Regions from separate parts of the Pseudonocardia sp. NPDC049154 genome, predicted to be linked through region 1. Evidence: riboswitches for the same ligand, from Rfam matches in the RefSeq annotation. Region 1 holds a riboswitch; each other region holds the start of a gene.

Region 1 (4,600 bases):
ACTGCAGCGCGCCGCCGCTCGCGCCCTCGACAAGGCCGCCAGCAAGGGCGTCATCCACAAGAACCAGGCCGCCAACCGCAAGTCGGCCATCGCCAGGCGCGTCGCCAAGATCGGCGCCTGAGTCCTCGGGCGCGGTCGCGCGCCCGGTGAAGCTCCCGGGTCCGCCCGGTCGAGCGTTCCCGTCGACGGCACTGTCCTTTCCCGTGGGGCAGTGCCGTCGACGTGTTCTCGGATGATGGCGAGGCTGTGGGCGTCATGGCTCCACGACGCGTCGGAGGGGCGCGGCTCCGGGTGACGTGTGTCAGCGGGTGCCGCGGGCGTCGACGACCGCGAGGACCGCGCGCTCCAGGGCGTAGGCGGGGTCGGCGGCCGCACCCTTGACGTCGGCGTTGACCTGCGCGGTCGCGGCGATCGCGGTCGCGAGGCCCGCCGGCCGCCAGGCCCGCACCTGCCCCTGCGCCTTGCGGATCTTCCAGGGCGGCATGCCGAGGCTGCCCGCCAGGCGGTTGGGATCGCCCCGGCCGGCCGCACCGACCTTGGCGAGGGTGCGCACGGCGTCGGCCAGTGCGTCGGCCACCAGGACCGGCGCGACCCCCAGCACGAGCGCCCAGCGCAACGCCTCCAACGCGCCCGCCCGGTCCCCCGCGACCGCCTTGTCCGCCACCGCGAAGCCCGACGACTCCGCCCGGCCCCGGTGATACCGGCGCACGGCCTGGCCGTCGACCTGCCCGCCCGTGTCGGAGACCAGCTGGTTCGTGGCCGAGGCCAGCTCCCGCAGGTCCGAGCCGACCGCCTCGAGCAGCACGCTCACGGCCTCGGCGGTGATCGAGCCGCCGGCCCGCCGAACCTCGGCGCGCACGAAGTCGGCGCGCTCCTCGGCGCGGGTCAGCCGGTCGCACTTGGTGACGGCCGCGCCGGCCTTCCGCAGGTCGTCGGCCAGCTGCTTGCCGCGGGCCCCGCCCGCGTGCACCGCGACCAGCACGATCCCGTCGGCCGGCTCGGCCACGTAGGCCATGATCGCGGCGACCAGGTCCTTGCCCGCCTCGTGCGCCCCCTGGATCACCACGACCCGGCCCTCCGCGAACAGCGAGGGGCTCAGGTGCCCGACCAGCTCGCCCGGGGTGAGCTCGGCGGGTCGGAACCGGCGGATGTCGGCCTCGGGGTCGACCGCCCGGGCGGCACGGAGGATCTCGCTCACGGCCCGCTCGACCAGCAGCTCCTCTTCTCCCACGATGAGCTGCACGGGGGCGGGCGGCTTCGTGGCCGGCATGGCCGGGCTCCTCTCGCACGCGTCGCGCGGTGCCGCGCACCGGGGCCCACCTGCCGGGTCCGCGAGCCATCGTCGCGCACGGCACCGACAGTCCGTGACACGGCTCCCAGATGGTGAGTCCGGCTGGCCCGGAGCGGGGCCGGTGCCGTAACGTGCCTGTCATCCGGATCAATCCGGCCGCCGCGCTCGCTCCACGCACGAAGCCTGCACGGCACAACTGCATATGGCTCATCCAGAGGGGCAGAGGGAACGGCCCGACGAAGCCCCGGCAACCGGCGTCGAACGACGATCCGCGCAGCGCACCGCTCGGTGCGCGCACGTCGACGAACCAGGTGCCAATTCCGGCCCGCGCCAGCGGGACAGATGAGGAGATCTGATGACTCTCACTGCAGACACCCCTGCCAGCACCACCCTCGACCTCGGCTCCGCCCGCGCGCTGTCCTGTCGCGAGTGCGGCCACCAGACGCCGCTCGCCGCGGAGTTCGCCTGTCCGCAGTGTTTCGGCCCGCTCGAGATCGCCTACGACTTCCCGCAGGTCACGCGGGAGTCGATCGAGTCCGGTCCCAAGTCGATCTGGCGCTACAAGGACCTCCTCCCCGTCCCGGCGAACGTCCAGTCCTTCCCGAACACCGAGCCCGGCTTCACCCGCTTGATCCAGGCGGACCGGCTCGCCGCCGAGCTCGGGCTCCGCAAGCTCTGGGTGAAGGACGACACCGGCAACCCCACCCACTCCTTCAAGGACCGGGTCGTGGCCGTCGCCCTCGCCGCCGCCCGCGAGCTGGGTTTCTCCGTCCTCTGCTGCCCCTCCACCGGCAACCTGGCCAACGCCGTCGCCGCGGCGGCCGCCCGCGCCGGCTGGGACTCGGTCGTGCTGATCCCCTCCTCGCTCGAGCAGGCGAAGATCACCACCACCGCGGTCTACGGCGGCACCCTGCTCGCCGTCGACGGCAACTACGACGACGTGAACCGCCTCGCCACCGAGCTCGCCGCGGAGCACGAGGAGTGGGCGTTCGTGAACGTGAACGTCCGCCCGTACTACGCCGAGGGCTCGAAGACCCTGGGCTACGAGGTCGCCGAGCAGCTCGGCTGGCGCCTGCCCGACCAGATCGTCGTCCCGGTCGCCTCCGGCTCGCAGCTGACCAAGGTCGACAAGGGCTTCGGCGAGTTCGTGAAGCTCGGGCTCGTCGACGAGAAGCCCTACAAGATCTTCGGTGCCCAGGCCACCGGCTGCTCGCCCGTCGCCTCGGCCTTCGAGGAGGGCCACGACTTCATCCAGCCGGTCCGGCCGGACACCATCGCCCGCTCGCTGGCGATCGGCAACCCCGCCGACGGCCCCTACGTCCTCGACTCCGTGCGCCGCACCGGCGGCGCCGTCGGCCACGTGACCGACGAGGAGGTCGTCGAGGGCATCCGGCTGCTCGCCCGCACCGAGGGCGTGTTCGCCGAGACCGCGGGCGGCGTCACCGTCGCGACCGCGAAGAAGCTCATCGAGGCCGGCACGATCGACCCCGACGCCGAGACCGTCCTGCTGATCACCGGCGACGGGCTGAAGACGCTCGACGCCGTGTCGGCCCACGCCCGCCCGACCGCCACGGTGCCGTCGACCAGCAAGGCCGTCCGCGAGGCGCTCGAGGGCCGCTGACCCGGCACGCCAGGACCACGACCGGGCCCGGAGGACATGTTCCTCCGGGCCCGTCGTCGTTCCGGAGGCCCGGCGCCGGTTACGGCGGCCCGCGCGGGAGCGCCGGGGGCCCGGGAGCGGGTCCCCGCGCGCGACGAGTTCGTCGTCGCGCGTGAAGGCCACGTCGCCCGACTGGTCGGTCCGTCGCACGACGGCCCCCGACGTCGTCAGGAGGTCCAGCAGGCCCGGGTTCGGGTGCCGGTAGGAGTTGCCCGCACCCACGCTGACCAGGGCGACCCGCGGCGCGACGGCCCGCAGGAAGTCCGGGCTGGTCGAGCGGGAGCCGTGGTGGGGCACCTTGAGCACCTCCGCCCGCAGGTCCGCGCCGCTGTGCAGGAGGTCGGCCTGGGCGTCGAGCTCCACGTCGCCGGCCAGCAGGATGCGGCCGGCCGGTGTGGTCGCGCGGAGCACCACGGACGTGTTGTTCACGGCGGTGCCGTCCTCGCCGTCGACGTACTCCGGCGCGCGGTCCGGGGCCAGGACGTCGAGCGTGAGGGCAGGCCAGGCGAGGCGCCGACCCGCGGTCAGCTCGAGGACGGGCGCGCCGACCTCCGCGGCCTGCTGCGCGATCCGACGCAGGGCCCCGGCCGGCTCGTGCGCCGGTCCCAGCGCGACCCCGCCTGCCGCCCGACCGCGCAGCGCGCCCGCGAGACCGCCCATGTGATCGGCGTGCAGGTGCGTGACCACCACGAGCGCCAGCGCGTCGACGCCGAGCCGGCGCAGACAGGCGTCCGTGGGGCCGTCGTCGGGGCCGACGTCGACGAGGACCGCCTGACCAGGAACGCCGGTGGCAAGGACGAGCGCGTCGCCCTGACCGACGTCGCAGGCGACCACCACCCAGTCCGGGGGTGGCCAGCCGGGGCGGATCACGCGGGTGGGCACCAGGACCAACGCCAGCCCGATCACAACCGCGAGGACGAGCAGCCGGGAGCGGCGGAACCGGAGGAGCACCACCAGCGCCAGCAGCACACCCGCGAGCAGGACGGCGCCGCCCACACCGGCGGGCCAGGGCAGCACCGCTCCGGGGATCGCCGCGGCGCGGTCGGCCACCAGCACGAGCCACGCGACCGCGGGCCCGGCGAGCCACGCGCACGCGGTGGCCAGCCCGGGCGCCGGCGGTGAGAGCACGGCGGCGAGCACACCGAGGACCGTCGCCGGCGCGACCGCCGGTACCACCAGCAGGTTCGCCAGCACGGTCACGAGGCCGAGCTGGCCGCTCAGACCGGCGATGAGTGGAGCCGTGGCGACGCACGCGGCCGCCGGGACCGCGAGCAGCTCGGCGGCACCCTGCGGCACACCGCGCCGCTGCAGCGCGGCGGACCATCCCGGGGCGATCAGGACGAGGGCCGCCGTGGCGAGGACGGACAGGGCGAACCCGATGTCGACCGCGAGCGCCGGATCGACGACCAGCAGCACCAGCACGGCCGCGGCCACCGCCGGGACCGCCGATCGGCCGCGTCCGAGCGCGAGCGCCAGCAGCACGATGCCGCCCATGACCGCGGCCCGCACGACGCTGGGCGAGGGCCGGGCGAGCACCACGAAGCCGAGGACGGCGGCCCCGGCCAGCACCGCGGCGAGGCGAGGGTCGGCCCGGAACAGGCGGAGCAGGCCGAGCACGGCTCCACCGACGATCGCGAGGTTCGCGCCGG
Region 2 (4,600 bases), on a different contig from region 1:
TCTGGGCGAAGGCGCCCTTGTGACCCGGCAGGTTGGTCACCGTGGTCTCCATCGCCGCACGGTTCTCGTTGTGCAGCGGGTCCTGGCCGTTGGACCGCGGACCGGTCGGCAGGTACGACACCGACTTGACCTTGGGGTGGTTCAGGTCGGAGATGTCCCAGGTCCGGACCGTCGGCCGGCGCAGGTACGGGGACGGCGCCTTGACCGGGTCGAGGATGATCGTCCGCGGCTCGGCGTAGTCACTCGTGACCATCGTGTTCAGGTCCTCGCGGACCTGGATGCCGTGCGGGTTGGCGCAGCTGGGCTGGCCGAGCGCCGGCATGTTGAGGCACTGCGTCGGGTCCTCCGGCGTGGTGGTCGCGGCCGGGGCCTCGACCAGCTTCTGCCCGTCCGGACCGAACCGGACGACCTCGCCCGGCGTGCCCGCGAACCCGTTGCCGGTGCGGACCTCACCGTTGGAGTAGGTGCAGGGACCCGGGACGACCGGGCCGCCCATGTAGGTCCCGTAGGCCGTTCCATCGTTCAGAACCCAGTACGCGTCCGGCACCGACCCGCAGAGGGTTTGGCTGGGGAGGCTGATGCCGGAGAGCTTGAGCTCCGGCAGCGCGGACACGTCGAAGACATAGGTGGCCGCCGAGTAGAGGCCACCCGCGTAGATCTTGTCGCCCTTGCGCCACGAGTACTGCATGTGGTGCGGCTCGTTCTCGACCAGCGGGCCGACGGTCGCCGTGTTGACGACCTTGCCGTAGCTGGGCGAGCCCTTGGTGACGTCCACGACCGCCATGAAGTCCGGGCCCGGCAGGGCGTTGCGGACCTTGTCGGTCGGGTTCGTCAGGGACCCGGGCAGGTTCTTGACGTCGGGGACCACCGTGTCGGCGACGTTCTCGTCACCGGCCCACACGACCATGTACTCCGGTCGCGTGGACGCGCCGCGCGAGTCCTCGGCGGCGTCGGTGTCGATGTTGTTCTCGACCCAGTAGTCCTTGCCGTCGGCCCCCTTCACGGCGGACTTGACGGTCTCGACGTCGGCGTACGCGTCGCCGCCCGGCAGGGTGGTCACCCCGGCGACGACGCCCAGGGCCAGGAGCCCGAGCAGGATCTTCTTCGGTGCGCGCATCCCGGCCTCAGCTCGGCAGCAGTCGGCTGGGCGCGCCCACGGCCGACTGGGTCAGCCCGGCGATCGGGACGCCGGCGGGGGCGAAGTCACGGCCCTGGTCGAGCAGGTCGCCGCCCTCGAACGCCGTGTACGACGGCTCCACGTACGGCGCCTCCGGCGCGGGCGCCGGCTCCTCGTCGTAGTGGGCCGTGAGCAGCGGCGCGAGGTCCGGCACCAGGTCCGGGGTGGCGGCCTGGGCCGGCCCGCTGAGGCCGACCACGGCGGCGCCCGCCAGGGTCGCGGACCCGGCGAGCCGGGTCAGTGCCGACCGTGGTGGTCGGTATCGGTGTCGCGGCACGACAGTGTCTCCACTTCTTCTCATCTGGGGAGCGGACGGCGGCGGACCGGCACCCGGGGACCTGCCGGCAGGTCCGATGTGGACGGACCTGCGACGGTGGGGCGGGCAGCGGTGGGCACGGCCTGGTGCACCGTCCGACGGACGGGCCGGGGTCGGGTCGACGGGGCGGTCCGACAGGGCCCGGTCCGGCGGCCCGGTGGGGCGGCACCCGCGCCGCTCGACGGCCGTGTCGGGGACGACGGCCGGCGGGGACCGGACGGGCCGGGCGGGCGGGGACGGGCGGTGCGCCGGAGCGAGGGTCGGCGAGGCGGTGGCCCGGGACGGGCCCGGGCCTCAGCTCACCGTCGCGCTACACAGCGCGCTCGCCACGCGACGCAGATCGACGTGACGTCGATAGGCGAAGCGGTCGGTGAGGCGCATGGCCGGAACTGTGTCATCCGGACGGAGCAGTGGAGATCACCGGGTCGGACAGAGCGTCGTCCCACGGCCGTTCCGGACCCATTTCGGACCCTTTTCCGTGGCCCAGGTCACTCGTTTCCGCGGTTCATCAGCGCCGGAACGGGTCCGGCGCTGCGTGTGACACGGGCCGGATTCTTCACGCGATCGTGTCGGTCGGACCGGGAACCGATCACCTGTCAGCGGCTCGACCTGGCAGTTCTCCGACGCCCTCCCCGACCGGGTGACAGTGCTCCTTCCCGCATTCATGGACGCAGAGTGACCAGCGGTCCCGGTCCGGGGGAAACGGGGCGGAAATGCCGCGGAAATGGAGCGGCCCGCCCCGAAGATCGGACATTCGACGCCGAAATGAGACTCCTGCGACGGCAATGTCCGGTCATTCCGGCGGCGGTTTCCGCGGCCCGGATCACACTTGACCGTTCCGCGGATCGGCACCTACCGTCGTCGTCAGGTCAAGAGCGCCAGCGCCAAGCCCCGGCTCGCTGGCCGGCAACCCTCCTCCGCGGTGGGGTGCTCCGGGTGACGACCGGGCCGCCGCGGACCCGCGGCCGGCAAGCGCGGACCCTTCCGTCCGGCACCTCGTGCCGAACCGGGTCCTGAGTGATCCGGGAGGATCCACGATGTCCGACGTCCGCACTCAGGTCGACTGGGCGCCGCTCTGCACCGAGGCCCCGGGCTGCACCGCCGCGGAGGAGCCCACGCGCACCGCGACCCGGACCACCACGACGGTCACGCCGGTCACGGCCCCGGCACCCACGCCCCTGCCGGAGCTCGTCGGCACCGGGATCCCCGTCCCGCTGGTCGACGGCCGCACCGTGCCGTACGCGAACCTCGACCTCGCCGCGAGCGCCCCCGCCCTGCGCGCGGTCGCCGACCACGTGGCCGAGCTCCTCCCCTACTACTCGAGCGTGCACCGCGGCGCCGGCTACGCCTCGCAGGTCTGCACCTCGGTCCTCGAGGGCGCCCGGGACACCGTGGCCCGGTTCGTCGGGGCGCGCGCCGACGACGTCGTCGTGTTCACCCGCAACACCACGGACGCGCTCAACCTGCTCGCCGGCGCGGTTCCCGGCTCGACGCTCTGCCTCGACGTCGAGCACCACGCCACGCTGCTCGCCTGGCGCGGCACCGACCACCGCGTGCTGCGGGCGCCGGAGACCGTCGGCGAGACGCTCGACCTCCTGCGGGACGCGCTGACCGCCGAGCGGACCGCCCTGCTGGCGATCACCGGCGCCTCCAACGTCACCGGCGAGATCCTGCCGATCGACGAGATCTGCGCGATCGCGCACGCCGCGGGCACCCGGGTGGTGCTCGACGCCGCCCAGCTCGCCCCGCACCGCCGGGTCGACATCGCGAAGTCCGGTGTGGACTACGTGGTGCTGTCCGGCCACAAGCTCTACGCCCCCTACGGCGCCGGCGCGCTGATCGGGCGGCGGGACTGGCTCGACGTCGCCGCCCCGTACCTCGCCGGCGGCGGCGCGGTCCGCTCGGTCGGCGTCGAGGACCGCACCGCCGAGGTCAGCTGGGCCCCGGCGCCGCACCGGCACGAGGCCGGCACGCCGAACGTCCTCGGTGCCGCCGCCATCGCCGCCGCCTGCCGCGCGCTGGACCCGGTGATCGACGAGGTCGCCCCCGCGCACGAGCGCGCCCTGCTCGCGCGCCTGGTCAGCGGGCTGTCCGGGATCGCCGGCGTCCGTCCGCTGCGGATCTGGGCGGACGCGCCGGACCGGGTCGCGGTCGCCTCCTTCACCGTCACCGACGTCCCTGCCGGGCTCGTCGCCGCGGCGCTGTCCGCCGAGCACGGCATCGGGGTGCGCGACGGCCGCTTCTGCGCCCACCCGCTGCTCGCCCGCCTCGCCGGCGGTGCGGACGCGGTGCGCGTCAGCCTCGGCCTCAGCACGTCCGACGAGGACGTCGACCGGCTGGTCGAGGCCGTCCGTGCGGTCGCGACCGCGGGTCCGCAGTGGGACTACCGGGAGATCGACGGCCGCTGGACCCCGACCCCGGACCCCCGTGACCTCGACCCGCTGAAGCTCGGCGGGGTCGCGGCGGCCGGCGGGGCGGCCTGCGGGCACTGAGCGACCCGGTCCGCCCGTCGCCGAGCGGCGGGGCCCACCGCTCGGCCTGTGCGGTCGGGTGGACGGGCGCACCGTCGGCGCGTCACCGTCGTTTTCCCGCAGGCGTGGGTGGTACACCACCGCGGGCGACGACCGGGTCGCGGCGAGCACGGAGAGTTGATGTCAGACGACGCAGCGCTGTCCGAGGGACAAGCCGGGGAGACCGGGGACCTCGCGGGGCAGCAGCCCCACGAGCCCAGCGAGATCACCTACGCGGAGCACCTCCATCCCGCGCGCCCACGCACGCTCCGCCATCGCGCCCGGGCCAAGTCACCCGTCGTCCGGCGGTCGGTGGCGAAGGACGGCGCGGCGACCGGGGAGAACCCCGCCTACGTCTCCTGGCTGCTCAGCCAGTCGATGCTCGCGGACTCCAACGAGATCGCCCGGCAGTTCTCCGGCCAGGGCACGATGTGGCAGAACCCCTTCGCCGACCCCGGCCCGCGCCAGGCCGTCGAGTCCGCGTCCGTGTGGTTCACGGCCTACCCGATCTCCCTGATCACCCGGCCCGGACAGTCCTTCCTGGCCTCGCTGGGCGACGAGGCGCTCTGGAACGCCTTCTGCACGATCGGCATCGAG
Region 3 (4,600 bases), on a different contig from region 1:
CTCGTCGAACTTCTGGTAGCGGGAGAAGATCGCGTCGGACCGCGAGGCCGCGAAGTCCCGGCCGGCCGGCGACTCCCCCGCCTGCAGCACCACGGGATGCCCCTGCGGGCTGCGCGGGGTGCTGAAGCGCCCGGCGATGTCGAACTGGGCGCCGCGGAAGGCGAAGTCGCCCACGTGCCCGTCGCGCAGGAACCGCCCGCTCGCCGGGTCCGCCACCACGGCGTCGGAACCCCAGGAGTCCCACAGCGCCCGGACGGCGTCGAGGGTCTCCCCCGCGCGCTCGTACCGCTGGTCGTGCGCCAGGTAGCCGCCGCGCCGGAAGTTCTCGCCGGTGTCCGCGTCGGAGCTGGTCACGACGTTCCACGCGGCCCGCCCGCCGGACAGGATGTCCAGCGTCGCGAACTTGCGGGCCAGCTCGTAGGGCTCGTTGAAGGTCGAGTTGATCGTGCCGGCGAGGCCGATGTGCTCGGTCACCGCGGCCAGCGAGGCCAGCACCGTGAACGTGTCCGGCCGCCCGACGACGTCCTGGTCGAAGACCTGGCCGCCGCGGGTGCGCAGCCGGAGCCCCTCGGCCAGGAACAGCAGGTCGAACGTGCCGCGCTCGGCGGTGCGGGCCCAGTGCTCGAACGAGGCGAAGTCGATGTGGCTGCCCGACGCCGGGTCGCTCCACACGGTGTCGTGGTTGACGCCCGGGAAGTAGGCCCCGAGGATCACCTGCTTCTTCGCGGTCATCAGGCCACCTCCGCCCGGGCGTACCGGCTGGCCGGCCGTTCCAGGCCGAAGCGTTCGCGCAGGGTGCCCGACTCGTAGGCGGTGCGGAACAGGCCGCGCCTCTGCAGCTCGGGGACCAGCCCGTCGACGATCGCGTCGAGGTCGGTGGGCAGCACGGCCGGCCGCAGCCGGAAGCCGTCGACCCCTTCGTCCCGCCAGGACTCCAGCAGGTCGGCGAGCGCGGTCGGGGTGCCCGCCAGCACCGCGGCGTCGGAGCGCAGCGGGCCGTGCTCCTCCAGCCGCCGGAGCCGGGCGTGGGCCGCGTCGGCGTCGGTGTCGAGGACCACCACGAGGTCCGCCAGGACCCGGAGCGGCGGGAGTGTGCGGCCGACCGCGTGCTGGGCGGCGCCGATCTCGCCGAGGATCGCCGGGATGTCGGCCGCGCCCTGCGGGGTGGTGAACACGACGTCGGCGGCGCGGGCGGCCAGCTCGTACGCGGCCCGGGCGTGGGCGAGCGCGACGACGAGGGGCTGGCCCTGCGGCGGCCGCGGCACGATCCCCGGGCCGCGGACCGAGAAGAAGCGTCCCTCGAAGTCGACCGTGTGGATCCTGTCGCGGTCGAGGAAGCGGTTCGTGGCGGCGTCGCGGATCTCGGCGTCGTCCTCCCAGCTGTCCCACAACCGCCGGACGACCTCGACGGCGTCGGCCGCCTCCTCGAACAGGTCCGCCACCGCGGCGGCCGTCTCCGGCGTGCCGAGCGTCTCGCGGCGGATCTCCGGGAGCGTGCGGCGGCCGAAGTGGGCCGCCTCGTCGGCGCGGGCCGAGGTCTGCACCCGCCATCCGGCCCGGCCGTGGCTGTCGTGGTCGAGCGTCGAGATCGCCGAGGCGATGTGGAAGGGCTCGGTATGCGTGGTCGTGACGGTCGGGACGAGCCCCACGTGGCGGGTCAGCGGCGCGACGAACGCGGCGACCAGTTCGGCGTCGAGCCGCCCGCGGACCTGGTCGGTGCGGCGGTCCACGGTCGCGAGGTGGTCGCCGGACTGCAGGCCCAGGCCGTCCTCGATCGTGACCAGGTCGAGCAGGCCGCGCTCGGCGGCGCGGGCCAGGGCCGCCCAGTAGCGGGCGGTGAAGAGCAGATCGGGGCGGGCGCCGGGCTCGCGCCAGGCGGCGGGGTGCCAGCCGGCACCGTCGAGCGCGACGGCCAGGTGGAAGGGGGCCATGCGGGCAGACCTCTCCTGAGGGAGAAGGGACGGGGATCGGGCCTTCCTCAGGCCCGACAGCCCGCGCTGGCCGTGCGCAGGAGATCCACGTGGCGCCGCCGCACCCCGAGAAACATGACTCCTCCATCGCTCCCGGCTTTAGCACCCGCACCCGTCGGACGGGGGGTTGCTGCGGCGTCGTCGAGCCAGGTCTCTCGGCCGCTCTGGATGGTGTGGCCCCCGTGGGGCCGCTCCTCACTCTACGGATCAGGAGGGCGCCTCCGTCAATCCTCCGGGTGACGAGTGTGATCGAGGCCGCGCTCGATTGTCCGGACAGGACACCCTTGGCGTCCACCAGGGAGAACGCGGCGCCGGAGCCCGCCCCGAACGTCCGGACGATCGCCCGTCAGTGCCCAGCTCGTCGGGCCGGAGCGAAGGGCGGGGCGTTCCACAAGGAGGCGAGCGGGGAGGCCGCGCACACCCCGCCGCTGCCCGGCAACGTCGACCGCAACCGCGCCCCCGCGGGGTCTGAGCAGCCGGTGCCGGCGCCCGGGGACGGGTCGACCCGGGCGCCGGCCCTCTCCGGTGAGCGAGCCGAGGGTCCGGCGCTGACAGCGGCGCGGGAGCCGGGGGCCGGGCTCCCGCGCCGGTTCAGCCCCGCGGGAGCTTGCCGGGGTTGAGCAGGCCCGCCGGGTCGAAGCGGTCCGCGGCGGCCCAGCGCGGCGGCATGTCCTCGTGGACCACCCAGCTGTGCGGGCTGTCGACCGCGAGGCCCTCGGCACGCAGGCGCTCCATGCCCGTGTGCACCAGGGCGTCGTCGCGGTGCGGGGCGAGGATCCGGGCCATCAGGCACGGGCCTTCGGGGCCGCGGATGCCCTCCAGCTGCACGGTCGCGTCCGCGAAGGCTTCGGCGATCAGCGCCCGCTTGCCCAGGATCGCGTTGCCGCGCACCAGGACGTGGTACAGCTCGGTGCGCTTGGCCTTGGCCCGCACCGTGGTGTGGTTGTTGATGAAGGTCGCGAGGAAGCGCACCGCGTCGGGCCGCACGCCCGAGACGGTGCCACCACCCCGCTCCACGATCTCCCGCACCGCCTCCGCCTGGTCGACGCCGACGACCGCCCGCAGGTTCGTCCGGCCCGGCTCGAACCCCGGGTCCTCGGGGAACAGCGCCGCGAGCTCCGGCTCGGTCACCGCGAGGATCTGCGGCGGCGGGTCGAGCTGCAGGATCTCGAGGGCCGTCGCAGCGCCCGCGTCGAGGTCCGGGACGGAGGCGAACACGGCGGTCCGCTCCCGCGCCGGCACGGTCCTCAGCCCCACCCGCACGATCAGTCCGGTGGTGCCGAAGGCGTGCACGTGCGGGGTGGTGTCCGGGAACCGCACCTCGACGGGCTCGGCGTCGGCCGTGACCGGCACCAGCGTGAGGCTCTGCACGAAACCCTCGTGGTTGAAGCCGTGCTCGATCGAGCCCGGTCCCCCGGCCCCGCCGCCGACGTACCCCGCGAGGGTGCTGTTCAGCGTGGTCGGGAACATCGCCGGCTCGCGGCCGGTGCCCTCGAGGAAGGCGAACAGGTCGTGCCAGCTGGTGCCTGGCAGGGCGCTGACCACGCCGTCGTCGTCGAGGACGACGTCCCCCGCGAGCCGGTGGAAGTCCACCATGATCCCCCGCGCGAGCGGGATGATCTGCCCGTAGTTCGACGTGCCCCTGCCGCGGGCGGTGAGCGGTGTCCCGCGCTCGTGGGCGAAGCGCGCCAGGGCCCGGACGGCCCCGACCGACCGCACGGTGACGACGGCGTCGGGCAGGGTCCGCGGGATGCTGCCGTGGATGATCGGCGAGACCCAGGAGAAGTCCTTGGTCGCGGCCTTGCGGGCGGCCTCGTCGGCGCTCACGTCGGCGGAGTCGCCGAGCAGCGCGCGCAGGTCCGCCGCGAGTGTCTCGGGGAGCACGTCAGAAGCCTTCCGGTGCGGTGAACCCGACGAGCCCGGCCTCCTCGGCGAGCGCGGCCACGGCGAGCGGGGTGCGGTCGTCGAGGTACCGGCCGAGCAGCTGCGCGCCGATCGGCAGGCCGGACACCGCCCCGGCACCCAGCGGCACCACGGTGGCGGGGCCGCCTCCCAGGCTGGAGATCCGGCTCCACGCCCCGACGGCGTCGCCGGCCGGGTACTCCCGCCCGTCGAGCTCCAGGGTGCGGCGGTCGTTCGGGACGTCCGAGTGCCGCGGCGCGGCGCACGGCGCTGCCGGGCACAGCACCACGTGGTGCCGCTCGTGGATCTCCGCCCAGCGCGCGGCGACCGCGCGCTGGGCCTCGAAGTCGTTCAGCGCGTCGCGCAGGAACTGGACGTGCCCGCGGGCCATGGCCCCCGCCCGGCCGGTCGCCCCGGCCCCGGCGAGGTGGACGCTGCGCGCGAACGCCTCCGGGTCCAGGCCGTGCACGACCTCGCCGGCCTGCAGCCGCACGAACAGCTCGATCGCCTCCTCGCCGCGCACCGGCGGGGCGGTCAGCTCCTCGACCTGCGCCCCGGCCCGGTCGAGGGCGTCGGCGAAGGCGCGGATCGCGTCGCGGGTCTCGGAGTCGACGGGGCAGGCGGGGTCGTCGAGCCAGACCGCCACCCGGGCGCCGGCGAGCGACGTGACCCGGGAGGGCGGCAGCTCCAGCCGCCAGGCCTGGGCGTCGAGCCCCTCCGCCCCGGCG
Region 4 (4,600 bases), on a different contig from region 1:
TCCAGGCTGGCCACAGTGCGCGCCAGGTTCCAGGGGTGCTCGCGCTCGACCGCGACCACCGGCAGGAACGCCAGGTCCGGGCGGCGCAGGCCCAGCACCGCCGCGGCCGTGGTGGGGTCCAGCGCGGACTCGGGGGCCGGGCCGAGGACCCGGTCCAGGCCGAGCACGTAGACGTCCGGGTCGGCGGAGAGCCGGTCCGGGTCCGCGACCGCCTCGAGCAGGGCGTTCCCGGTCAGGGCGGCCACGTTCAGTGGACCCCGCGCGGTGAACGGCTCGGCCACGCCGTGGGGCGCCGCCGCGGACGGATCCTCCGCGCGCGGATCGGCCCGCCGGGCCAGCACGGTCGCGCGGGCGGCCGCCCGGCGGGCGGGATCGGCGTCGAACCGGAGCTCGCCCGCGCCCGGGAACGGCGGCAGGTTCAGGTGCCCCGCGAAGGTGTCCGAGGTGTACCCACGCTTGTAGAGCCCCTTGCGCTGCAACGCGGGGACCAGCTCGTCGACCAGGACCTGCAGGGTCTCCAGCGTCAGGTCGGGGGCGAGCACGAACCCGTCCGCCGCGCCCGCCTTGTACCAGTCCTCCAGCCGGTCGGCGAGCTGCTCGGGGGTCCCGACGAACGTCGAGTGCCCGGACCCGACGAACCGGCTGCGAACCAGCAGCTGGGCCAGCGGCAGCCCGGCGTGCTCCCGCAAGAACCCGTGCACGGACGCGCGGAACCCGAGGCTGACCGTCTCGCTCGCGGGCAGCTCCGCCAGCCGCTGCGCGGACAGCAGCTCCACCGGCAGCGGCTCCTGCGGGTCCAGCGTCGACACGTCGAAGTCGATCAGCGAGCTCAGCCAGGCCACCTGCTCGGCGGTCTGGTCCGGGGACTGGGAGTAGACGTCCGCGACCTTGGCCTCCGCCTCGGCCTGCGTGCTCCCCAGCACCAGCCGCAGGCCCGAGAGGTAGTCGAGGTGCTCGGGCGGGCGACCGAACCGGCGGGCGTCCCCACGGAACGCCGTCCTGTGCTCGACGGCCCCGGCCCGGGTCAGGTCTGCCGCGAACACCCCGTTGGCGTACCGACCGGCCAGGGACCGGCCGGCGTCGGACGTGCTGGCCCGCACGATCGGTGGCCGCCCCTGCCGCGACGGCGGCACGGCGAGCCGCCCGCGGACCGTGAACTGGTCGCTCTCGTGGTCCACCGCGGCGCCCGACCACAGGTCCGTCACGATCCCGACGAACTCCTCGGCGCGCGCGTAGCGGGTGTCCCGCGGCGGGTGCGCCGGGAGCCCGAAGTTTGCCGCGGCGGCGCCGGAGTGCGAGGTCACGACATTCCAGGCCAGCCGGCCGCCGCTGAGCACGTCGAGCGAGAGCAGCCGCTCGGCCAGCCGGAACGGGTCGTTGTAGGTGGTCGACGCGGTCAGCATGAAGCCGACGTGCTCGGTCGCCTCGATCGCGGCGGTCCACGCGGTGAAGCGGTCCAGCCCGTCCGCGACGGCGGTGGTCGGGTCGGTGATCTGCGAGCCGTCCCCGGTGAACACGGCGTCGAGCAGCCCGGCCTCCGCGAGCTGCGCGAACTCCGCCCAGTACGCGGGGTCGTACAGCGAGAACCGCTTCAGCCGCGGGGAGAGCCAGGCCTCGGGCAGGTTGCCGTAGGTCCGCAGGTTGTAGGCGAGGAAGATCCCGTCCCGGCTCATCAGACGCCCCACGCCTTCGCGAGCAGCTCGTAGCTGCGCACCCGGTCGGCGTGCTCGGTGGTGATCGTCGTGACGATCAGCTCGTCCGCGCCGGTGACCCGCGCCAGCGTCTCCAGCCGCTCGGTCACCGTGGCGGGCGACCCGACGAACTGGGTGTCCACCCGGTCCTGCACCGCGGCCCTCTCCTGGGCGGTCCACTCGCGGGCCCGCGCCTGCTCCGGCGTGACGTACGGCTGTGCGCCGCGGCCGCTGCGGATGTCGAGGACCCACTGCGCGTAGGGCGCGGCGAGCTCTTGGGCCCGCTCGTCGTCGTCCGCGACGACGACGTCCGCGGAGACCAGCACCTGCGGCCGCGCCAGCCGACCGGGGCGGAACGCAGCCCGGTACGCCTCCACCGCGTCGAGCACCGCGTTCGGCACCGTGTGGTAGCTCGCCGCGAACGGCAGGCCCAGCTCACCCGCCACCTGCGCGCTCGCCCCGGCGCTCGCGCCCAGGACCAGCACCTCCACGTCCGCGCCCTTGGCCGGGGTGACCTCGAGCGGGCGCCCGTCCGCGCGGCGGGAGGTCCCGTCGAAGTAGGACAGGATGTCCAGGACCTGCGCGCGGTAGTCCGGCGGGAGGTCGTCCGCGCTGAAGCCGAGGAGCTCGCCGAAGGTCCCGAACAGCGACAGGTCCCCGACGAACCGGGCGGGCGGCGGGATCAGCAGCCCGTCGACGACCCGGGCGGGCGGAGGCGGCGGGGCCTGGGCACCGTCCGCCGCGCCTGCCGCCTGGCCCTGCCGGATCAGGGTCAGCAGCTTGTGCAGGTCGAACCGGCCGAGCCCCACGTCGATCCGCCCGGGATGCACGGCGCCGACCGTCCCGAACTGCTCGGCCACCGACAGCGGCGCCGTGTTCGGCAGCTGCACCGCGCCCGACCCGACCCGGATCCGCTCCGTGGCCGCGGCGATCAGGGCAACCAGCACCGGCGTCGACGACGAGGCGACGCCCGGGTTGAGGTGGTGCTCGGCGACCCAGTAGCGGTGGTAGCCCGCCCGCTCGGCCACCTGGGCCAGGTCGATCGAATGGCGCAGCCCGTCCCCGGCCGTCCCGCCGGCGGGCACCGGCGAGAGGTCGAGCACGGACAGCGGCGGACGGTGGGCGGACATGCGTACCTCCGGGACGGGGCCCGGTTCGACGACGGGCCACCAGAGCGACTGAGCGGCTGGGCTGCCGCGGGGGCAGCCGGCGGTCAGCCCGGACAGCAGGCGCTGGCGACCCGGAGCAGGTCGACGTGTCGCCTGCGGGCGCCGACGAACCCCACCGTCGGCGGCGACCACGAGCCCCTCGCCGCTGCCCCGACCCTCACCACTGCCCCCATCGCTCCCGGCGTGAGCACCCGTGCCGTGGCCGGCGGGTTGCTGCGGCGTCGTCGAGCCAGGTCTCTCGGCCGCTCTGGATGGTGGCCCGGAGGCCGTGGTCCGACTCTACGTCCCGCGGTGCGACCGCCGTCAATCCTCCGGACCGACGAGGTGCTCACAGGCCCCGCTGCCGTCACCGCCGGGGTTCGCAGGGACAGCGAAACCGCTCGGCCAACTCCTCTGCGATGGCCTCCTCAGAACGTCAACGCGGCCTTCGTCGCGTCGGGATCCGGTTGACCTCGACACGGGCGAAGGTGTCGGCGCGCTAGGGAGTCCTCGTTGATCCGGTCCCCCCGGGCTGGCGAAGAGGCAGGCAGACCCGGCTGGGACGTCGGGGACCCGTCCACACCGTGTTACGCGCGACCACAGCGTCGTCGATCGACTCCTCGCAGATCCTGCCGTCCGTGTTGGTGTTGCGGTCGAAGCGGGGGAAGTTGCCGCTGGAGACGTCGACTCGGATGCGGTGCCCGGCGCGGAACACGTTGGCCGTGGCGGCCATGTCGATCTCGATCTCGTAGACCTCGCCGGGGGTCAGGAGGTCCGGCCGGGCGAGTCCCTCGTGGTAGCGGGGGCGGAGCCTTGCCGGCCTCGGCCGCCGCCCGGAACAGCGCGGGGTTGAAGTCGTGGCGCGCATGCCGCCGACGGCGATGTCCCGTGGCCGCCGTCAGAGCCTCCGCTTGTCCTCAGTCGACGCCGAGCTGCTCGAGGGTTCGCTGGGCGGCGGCGAGCTCCTCGCGCAGCTGTGCCACACGCTCCTGCTGACGCCGACGGGCCTCGACCAGTGCCGACGTGATCACCTCGGCGACCGCCGGTGGAAGGGAGCGGGACACCGCCGCGACGTCGGTCGCCTGAACCGGCGTCGACGACACGACCCGCTTCGCGCCCACCAACACCTCCACCGTCCAGTCGCCTTCGGCGCTCGAGGTCAGGCTGACCGTCAGCGCACCCGAGCGCTCGCCTCGCTTACGGGTACGCGCGGGGGCGGCTTTCCCGGACTTCACCGGTGTCGGCTGCTCGGGCGCCGACTCTGCCGGCCCAGGTAGGTCGGGGGTCGAGGTCAACGGCGCAGCCGACGCCGTGGACCTGGCAGACCGCCGAGCGCGGACGGGACGGGCGGGCGTCGCAGGTGGAGCCGTCGTGTCGTCCGCGGCCGTCTCCGCCGGCTGTCGCGACGTCGCCGGCCTGCGGGCCGGCCTGCTCCGCGTGAGCTCGCTCGGCGAGCAGAACACCGCATCCCGCGAGCCTGCGGGGCGAACCTGAATGAAGTCACCCTCCTCGACATCACCGACGGCCACGACCTTGGCGGACCCGCCCGCCGGCACCCCGACTGCGGCCGTCGTGAACCAGACCGTCACCGTCTTGCCCGCGGACACCTCCTGGCGCACCGCCGTCACGTCCCGCCCGGTCAGCCCATGCTGTGCCGCGGTCGAACCCTGTCCTGCCATCCGTCAGCTCCCCCCTGCTCGCCGGTGAATTCTCACCCGGAGCTCCACGGGCCGCGCACCGTCCTCGACAGCTCCGACTGGG

The links. Region 1 has a riboswitch for S-adenosylmethionine ahead of thrC (threonine synthase). Riboswitches for the same ligand answer to the same signal wherever they lie in the genome.
Region 2: another riboswitch for S-adenosylmethionine. It lies ahead of AB0B41_RS41885 (aminotransferase class V-fold PLP-dependent enzyme); the one in region 1 lies ahead of thrC (threonine synthase).
Region 3: another riboswitch for S-adenosylmethionine. It lies ahead of AB0B41_RS29050 (LLM class flavin-dependent oxidoreductase); the one in region 1 lies ahead of thrC (threonine synthase).
Region 4: another riboswitch for S-adenosylmethionine. It lies ahead of AB0B41_RS03500 (LLM class flavin-dependent oxidoreductase); the one in region 1 lies ahead of thrC (threonine synthase).

The regions. Positions count from the first base shown of each region.
Region 1 covers NZ_JBEZDN010000062.1:36,718-41,317, reverse strand. Annotated here, with positions in the region: gene rpsT (30S ribosomal protein S20) at 1-121, shown strand, start outside; gene holA (DNA polymerase III subunit delta) at 302-1,270, opposite strand; SAM riboswitch class I at 1,496-1,640, shown strand; gene thrC (threonine synthase) at 1,647-2,912, shown strand; partial or broken gene AB0B41_RS25785 (ComEC/Rec2 family competence protein) at 3,252-4,600, opposite strand, start outside.
Region 2 covers NZ_JBEZDN010000206.1:1,941-6,540, reverse strand. Annotated here, with positions in the region: gene AB0B41_RS41900 (hypothetical protein) at 1-1,117, opposite strand, end outside; gene AB0B41_RS41895 (hypothetical protein) at 1,125-1,454, opposite strand; gene AB0B41_RS41890 (putative leader peptide) at 1,788-1,874, opposite strand; SAM riboswitch class IV at 2,361-2,474, shown strand; gene AB0B41_RS41885 (aminotransferase class V-fold PLP-dependent enzyme) at 2,531-3,985, shown strand; gene treS (maltose alpha-D-glucosyltransferase) at 4,145-4,600, shown strand, end outside.
Region 3 covers NZ_JBEZDN010000079.1:11,823-16,422, reverse strand. Annotated here, with positions in the region: gene AB0B41_RS29055 (NtaA/DmoA family FMN-dependent monooxygenase) at 1-732, opposite strand, end outside; gene AB0B41_RS29050 (LLM class flavin-dependent oxidoreductase) at 732-1,931, opposite strand; SAM riboswitch class I at 2,052-2,145, opposite strand; gene AB0B41_RS29045 (FAD-binding protein) at 2,562-3,854, opposite strand; gene AB0B41_RS29040 (amidase family protein) at 3,856-4,600, opposite strand, start outside.
Region 4 covers NZ_JBEZDN010000003.1:165,732-170,331, forward strand. Annotated here, with positions in the region: gene AB0B41_RS03495 (LLM class flavin-dependent oxidoreductase) at 1-1,673, opposite strand, end outside; gene AB0B41_RS03500 (LLM class flavin-dependent oxidoreductase) at 1,673-2,821, opposite strand; SAM riboswitch class I at 3,027-3,118, opposite strand; gene AB0B41_RS03505 (CocE/NonD family hydrolase) at 3,339-3,722, opposite strand; gene AB0B41_RS03510 (DUF6319 family protein) at 3,757-4,134, opposite strand.